One region of the Weissella koreensis KACC 15510 genome, then DNA from elsewhere that is predicted to be linked to it. Evidence: predicted binding sites of a transcription regulator. Region 1 holds the regulator's gene; the other holds the start of a gene.
What was found. The regulator HrcA, encoded in region 1, represses chaperone genes, less so after heat shock. The targets are predictions, from matches to a motif close to TTAGCACTCNNNNNNNNNGAGTGCTAA.

Region 1 (3,965 bases):
GATTAAAATTAATGATCCTGTACGTATGTATTTAAAAGAGATTGGCCGTGTTAGCTTATTGACAGGTCCAGAAGAAGTTGCATTGGCCGAACGTATTGAAGAGGGTGATGCATCTGCTAAGCAAGAATTGGCTGAGGCTAATTTGCGTTTGGTGGTTTCAATTGCAAAACGTTATGTTGGTCGTGGAATGCAATTCTTGGATTTGATTCAAGAAGGAAATATGGGCTTGATGAAGGCAGTTGAGAAGTTCGATTACCGTAAGGGGTTCAAATTTTCAACTTATGCCACATGGTGGATTCGTCAAGCGATCACTCGCGCAATTGCCGACCAAGCTCGTACAATTAGAATTCCAGTGCATATGGTGGAAACGATTAATAAATTAATCCGAATCCAACGATCATTGCTTTCTGATTTGGGACGAGAACCAACTCCTGAGGAAATTGGGGCTGAGATGGATATTGCGACAGAAAAAGTTCGTGATATTCTTAAAATTGCGCAAGAACCAGTTTCCTTAGAAACGCCAATTGGTGAAGAAGATGATTCACATCTAGGTGATTTCATTGAAGACAATGAAGCTGTTTCACCAGCTGATTCCGCCGCATATCAAATGTTGAAGGAACAGCTAGAATCAGTACTAGATACTCTAACTGATCGTGAAGAGAACGTCTTACGTTTGCGCTTTGGATTAGAAGATGGCCGGACTCGAACATTAGAAGAAGTTGGTAAAGTCTTTGGTGTGACGCGAGAACGAATTCGTCAAATCGAAGCCAAGGCGCTTCGGAAACTTCGCCATCCAACGCGTTCAAAGCAATTACGTGATTTCTTGGACTAAAATTAATTGAAAGTTTTTTATAATTAAGATTAACTTTGATAAGTAAAAAGAATTATCTTGTAAGTAATATGATGAATGGGTTTCAAAATCTCATGATTTTTTATTCTTACATTAGATAATTCTTTTTTATTTTTTATTTTAAATTTTAATAATAGTGAATTATTTTATACTTTTGGTACGAAAGCCGATATTGATGATAACTTTAATTTGGTATTTTAATGGATAAAAGCCCTTATTTATCAAGTAAGAACGTTAAAATTAGCATAATATGTATTGAACTATTCTAAGTGTTTTGGCACTCCATAAAATCAAGTGCCAAAATAGTTGACATTTATTTTTTTGAGTGTATTATTATAGATGTTAGCAATAAGAAAGTAAGAGTGCTAATAACCAAGAAAGGAAAAATTGAGATGTTAACAGAACGGCAAAGAATCATTTTAAATGCGATTATTGCTGATTACATCCGATTTGGAAAAGCTGTTGGCTCAAAAGCTTTGTTGGTTGATGTAGATCTACCGGTTAGTTCGGCGACAATTCGAAATGAGATGGCACATTTAGAGGATCAAGGATTGATTCAGAAGGAGCACGCTTCTTCTGGTCGTATTCCTTCTCAACAGGGTTATCGTTTCTATGTTGATTATTTAATGAGAACTCACCGTCCTTCAAAAGAGGAGCGACAACAAATTTATCGCACTTTTAGTCGAAGATTTCAACAAGTTGATGATTTGTTAATTCAGGTCACTAAATTTATGGCAAATATCACAGGATATACAGCCATTGCGTTAAAACCAGCGACTAATGACGTAAAGCTCTCGGGTTTTCAACTAATTCCAATTGATGGACAGCAAATTATGGCAGTGTTAGTGACTAGTAATGGTCAAACTGCCAGTCAAAGTTTCCGTCTTCCTAAGGAAACATCAATTGAAGAACTAAAGATAATTGTCACATATATTAATCATCAATTAGTTGGACGTCCAATTCGTGAAGCTTTACAAAGTCTGAGTGGTGATTTTCCATTAGATTTGGAGCGAACTATTCGGTCACCTCAAGCTTTCTTGCAATTGTTTGGAGATATGCTCTCACAGGCAATTCAGGATAAGGTTTTCATTGGGGGAAGTTTGAATATAATGGACTTTACTACTGATAGTGATTTAGGAGATATTAAGGCCTTATATCAATTGTTAGATGATCCTGAAGAAATGCATAAAATTATTGGTTCTGCGAATGAAGGAGTCTTTGTACAAATTGGCGAAGAAAATTCAGATGAGATTTTAAAACCTTATAGTTTAGTCTCAACGCGTTACCAAATACCGATGCATGGATTTGGAGAGCTAGCGATATTAGGGCCAACTAATATGCCGTATCCTAAGATTGTTACGATTCTAAATGAAGTTCGACAAGCCGTAGTAGAAGAATTACAAGAATATTATTAGAAAAGAGGTGTTGGTATGGCCGATAATAAGGCGGAGCAAACAGAGTCAGTTGACGAAGAGTTATTAGAACCAGTTGATGAAACAGACCATCAAACTGATAGTGAAACAGTTGCAACCGATGCTGATGTTTCTAATGATGAAGATTCAGTGGAAGTGGATCCATTGCAAGAATTGCAAGTAAAGTACGATGCATTAGAAGACAAATATTTGCGTACCAATGCAGAAATGCAAAATATGCAAACTCGTTTCGCAAAAGAACAGGCAACTTCATTAAAGTACGCCAATCAAAAGCTAGCTAAATCAATTTTGCCAGCTTTAGATAATTTAGAACGGGCCATTGACGTTGAAGCCAATGATGAGTCCGCTCAAAAAATTAAGAGTGGTGTAGAAATAGTCTACAAGAGTTTGAACAGCGCCTTGGGAGATAATGACATCAAGGCTGTCGGTGTGGTTGGTGAACCATTTGATCCTGAAATGCATCAATCAGTTCAAACTCAACCAGCGGATGACCAACATCCGGCTGATACGATTGCTCAAGTTTTGCAAAAGGGATACTTACTAGCTGATCGGGTTGTACGACCAGCAATGGTTGTTGTTTATAACTAATTTAAATAAAAAATTAAAAAATATAAGTCGAGGTAAATTAATATGTCAAAGATTATTGGTATTGATTTAGGAACTACAAATTCTGCTGTTGCTGTTATGGAAGGTGGAACTCCAAAAGTTATCACTAACCCAAACGGTGGACGGACAACTCCATCAGTTGTTTCATTTAAGAATGGTGAGAGCCAAGTTGGTGATACAGCTAAGCGTCAAGCAATGACAAACCCAGATACAATTGTATCAATTAAGTCACATATGGGTGAAGATGGTTATAAAGTTACGGTAGCCGGAAAAGATTATACTCCAGAAGAAATTTCAGCAATGATTTTGCAATACATCAAGAAGTATGCTGAAGATTATTTGGGAGAAACAGTTGATAAGGCTGTTATCACTGTTCCTGCATACTTTAACGACGCACAACGTCAAGCTACTAAGAATGCTGGTAAGATTGCTGGGTTGGAAGTTGAACGTATTATCAACGAACCAACGGCTGCAGCTTTGGCATATGGTCTTGATGATTTGACTAAGGATGAAAAAGTCTTAGTTTATGACCTTGGTGGTGGAACATTTGACGTTTCTATTCTTGAATTAGGGGATGGAGTCTTTGAAGTTTTGTCAACATCAGGAGATACACACCTTGGTGGTGATGACTTTGACGAAAAGGTTATTGATTGGTTAGCTGAAGACTTCAAGAACGAAAATGGTATTGATTTGAAGCAAGATGCTTTGGCTATGCAACGTTTGAAGGAAGCTGCTGAAACTGCTAAGAAGACTTTGTCACAAGCTACAGAAGCACAAATTGATTTGCCATTTATTGCTTCATCAGATAATGGTCCTCTTCATATTCAAACAACTTTGACTCGAGCTAAGTTCAATCAATTGACACATGATCTAGTTGAACGTACTAAGGCTTCAGTTGAAACTGCTTTGAAGGATGCCGGACTATCAAATGCTGACATTGATCAAGTTATCTTGAATGGAGGATCTACTCGAATTCCTGCTGTGCAAGAATTCGTTAAGGATTTGACTGGTAAGGAACCAAATCACTCAATCAATCCAGATGAAGCGGTTGCTTTGGGAGCTGCTGTACAAGGTGG
Region 2 (3,965 bases), 220 kb from region 1:
TGTTTCCAATCTTCTTATCTGTGATCATAATAAATGGATTATCTAAGTTAGCTTCCATCTTCTCATTATCTGTCACCATGTATTGTGACATGTAACCACGGTCAAATTGCATTCCTTCAACGACATCCAAAGTAGTTTCAATTCCCTTAGATTCTTCAATGGTAATAACACCATCATGACCAACTTTGTCCATTGCTTCCGCAATCAAAGCACCAACTTCTTCGTTAGCAGCTGAAATTGAGGCAATTTGAGCAATTTCTTCTTTAGTTGAAACCGTCTTTGACATATCATGCAAAGATTGAACAGCAGCATTCGTAGCTAATTCAATTCCGCGGCGAACCCCAACTGGATTAGCCCCGGCAGTAACATTCTTCAAGCCTTCGTTGATGATAGCTTGAGCCAATACAGTCGCAGTAGTTGTTCCATCACCAGCAATGTCGTTGGTCTTAGAAGCAACTTCAGCGACTAGCTTAGCTCCCATGTCTTCAAAATGATCTTCTAATTCAATAGACTTAGCAATCGTTACTCCATCATTTGTGATCGTTGGAGCACCATAACTTTGCTCAATCACAACATTACGGCCCTTGGGACCAATTGTTGTTTTAACGGTGTCCGCTAATTGATCAACTCCGGCCTTCATCTTTGCTCGCGCATCTTCAGAAAATTTCAATTCTTTTGCCATTTGATAAATCTCCTTACTTATTATTATTGAATTTTTACTTCTAATTTAATGTTTTTATAGGATGGCCATGATATCGCGTTCGTGCAAAACCAAATATGTTTCACCATCATTTTTAATTTCTTTACCGGCATATTGGTCATAAATCACTTCATCCCCAATTTTAACGGACTTAGGAGCTTCCAAATCACCAACTGTAGTTTCAGAAACTGCCACTACTGTTCCAGTAGCAGATTTTTCTTGCGCATTTGAAGCGATAACGATACTACCGACTGTTTGTTCTTTTTCATCATTGACCTGTAATAAAACCCGATCTCCTAATGGCTTTAACATGATATGATTTCCTCCTTTATTTTTAGCACTCATTGTTGTTTAGTGCTAATCAACACTTACTATAATACCACATTGGATAATTTTTTCAACCAAATCCAGAATTAAATCATAGTTTTGTAACCGATTACTTATCCCCGTTAATCTCAGCTGTAAATTCATCAAGATAGAAACGCATAAAAGCAGTCCGCCGGGCAGCAAGTTTTTTAGCCGTTGCTGTATTCATTTCGCCTTCTAACTTTAACAGCTTTTCATGAAAATGATTTATCACTGTACTGTGCTGCCGGTATTCCGCACTGGTCATATTTTCTCGTACTGCTTCATTGGGATTATACATCAAGTTATTGGCATGCCCTCCATAAGTAAAAGCTCTTCCAATCCCAATCGCCCCTAGTGCGTCCAGGCGGTCAGCATCTTGAACAATTTCACCATCTAAATTCAGCACATGATGTTGTTCCAAATTTTTAGCAAATGACATATGTGTAATAATATCTAAAACTTCTGCCCGCTCATCATCTGCCAATCCCCATTCCCGCATTTTAATACGTATTTCATCAATCATTTCATTGATATTATTCGTTAATTTTTCATCAATTAAATCATGTAACAAAACCGCAGTCACAATTACATCTCGTTTAAAGCCCTCTTCTGACTGCATTAATAATTCAGCATTTTGTAACACCCGCTCTAAGTGTAGATAGTCATGTCCCGAAAATTCTTGGCTTGTAATTTCACGGACATAATCTTTAATTGCTTCAACCTTCATCTAGACCTACCCCTTAAATTTACTATGATCGTCAAATCATAATTTCCACTACCAAATTATCAATATGCTTCAGTTCTTAGAAATTAATTTTGATATCATTTTAAATTGACAATAGAAATGATATGGCTAATCTAAACCAGTAATCACACCATTTTCATCAATATCAATCCGATTAGCTGCAGGTACTTTTGGAAGACCTGGCATCGTTAAAATTGATCCTGTCAAAGCTACAATAAAACCAGCTCCTAGTTTTGGAACTAATTCACGGACATGAATTTTAAAGTTTTTCGGTGCTCCGAGTGCCTTTGGATTATCTGATAGAGAATACTGGGTTTTAGCCATTACAATCGGCATTTTATCCCAACCCAGTTGCTTAAATTGTTGAAGTTGTTTTTGTGCTTGATCAGATAATTCATAATCAACACCGCCATAAATCTCAGTAACTAATTTTTCAATTTTTTCTTCAAAAGTATCCTCTGATGCATAAAGTGGTTTAAATGCACTCTCAGTTTCTGTCGCTGCTGCTACGGTCTGCGCTAATTCAATCGCTCCAGACCCTCCTTGCCCCCAAACATCTGCTACCACAGCTTGTGCTTGATGATTTTGCACAAAGTTCTTTATCAAATCTAATTCTGCTTCAGTATCATCGGTAAAGCGGTTAATTGCTACGATCACTGGAGTCTGATAACGTTGCATTGCCTTTAGATGTTGACCTAAATTAGCCAAACCAGCTTCCAACATTTCCAAATTTGGTTGGGTTAAAGTATCTAAACTCTGCCCACCATTGTATTTTAAAGCCCTAACTGTTGCCACTATAACAATCGTATCGGGAGTTTTTCCTAGAAGCGGTACCTTAACATCAAGGAATTTTTCACCCCCTAAATCAGAACCAAATCCAGCTTCAGTCACAACATAATCAGATAATCGTAAGGCCGTTTTAGTCGCCAAAAGCGAATTAGTCCCTTGAGCAATATTGGCAAAAGGTCCTCCATGAATCAAAGTCGGCGTGTGACCCAAACTTTGAACTAAATTAGGCTTAATTGCATCTTTCAACATTACCGTTAAAGCTCCAGCCACTCCCAAATCATCTACTGTTACTGGCTTATTATTGATATCGTATGCTACTACGATTCTTTTGATCCGTGCTTTAAGGTCCATAAGGCTCGTTGACAAAGTCAGAATGGCCATTAATTCGGATGCTGCCGTAATATCAAATCCATCTTCACGTGGGACACCAGAAGTTGGTCCACCCAGACCAATTGTAATATGACGTAATGCCCGATCGTTTACATCTAAAACACGCTTCCAAATAATTTTCCGCGAATCAATTTGTAACGGATTACCTTTTTGTAGGCTGTTATCGATTAAAGCCGCTAACGTATTATTAGCAATCGTTAAAGCATGAAAATCACCAGTGAAATGTAAATTAATATCAGCCATTGGAATAACTTGAGAATAACCGCCCCCTGTGGCACCACCTTTCATTCCCATGACTGGCCCCATTGATGGTTCACGTAGCGCTACCATAGTTTGATGATCAGTTAAATTTAAAGCATCTGCCAGTCCAATCGTTACCGTTGATTTACCTTCCCCTGCCGGAGTGGGGCTAATTGCCGTCACCAAAATTAATTTACCTAGTTCTTGTTTCTTTTGCTTTTCATTTAATGTGATTTTAGCTTTATAAGGACCATACATTTCTAAGTCATCTTCACTTAGGCCCACCTTTTCAGCTACTTTTTGAATCGGCCAGATTTCAGCCTGTTGGGCAATTTCAATATCAGTTGTCATGTTTTAAACCCTCCAAAATATTCGTATCTTCTTATATCCATTTATTATCATTATAGATGACTTTGAATAAATTGAAACGCTTTCTTCTTCTCCCTTATTTTTTATTTTTCTCATATTTATTAAATTTATATTTAATATTTATGATAAAAGTTGTTTGTTAATTTGAGCTTTAGTAAGATTAAATTAATAATTTAATTTTAAGGAGTAGGTCAATGCTTAAGGAATTTAAAGAATTTATTTCACGTGGTAGTGTTTTAGACTTGGCTGTTGGTGTCATTATTGGAGGTGCCTTCACAGGTCTAGTTAAATCATTAACTAATAATTTAATTAACCCAATTATCGGACTATTTACTGGTCAAGTTTCAAGTTTGGACAATTTAAAATTAACCATTACAGATAACT

Region 2: the regulator HrcA is predicted to act here: its motif matches at 1,035-1,061, upstream of WKK_RS05525 (co-chaperone GroES).

What each region holds. Positions count from the first base shown of each region.
Region 1 is NC_015759.1:1,358,015-1,361,979, forward strand. It holds gene rpoD (RNA polymerase sigma factor RpoD) at 1-832, shown strand, start outside; gene hrcA (heat-inducible transcriptional repressor HrcA) at 1,243-2,265, shown strand; gene grpE (nucleotide exchange factor GrpE) at 2,281-2,871, shown strand; gene dnaK (molecular chaperone DnaK) at 2,914-3,965, shown strand, end outside.
Region 2 is NC_015759.1:1,139,716-1,143,680, reverse strand. It holds gene groL (chaperonin GroEL) at 1-682, opposite strand, end outside; gene WKK_RS05525 (co-chaperone GroES) at 737-1,012, opposite strand; gene WKK_RS05520 (HD domain-containing protein) at 1,137-1,775, opposite strand; gene WKK_RS05515 (formate--tetrahydrofolate ligase) at 1,902-3,563, opposite strand; gene mscL (large-conductance mechanosensitive channel protein MscL) at 3,776-3,965, shown strand, end outside.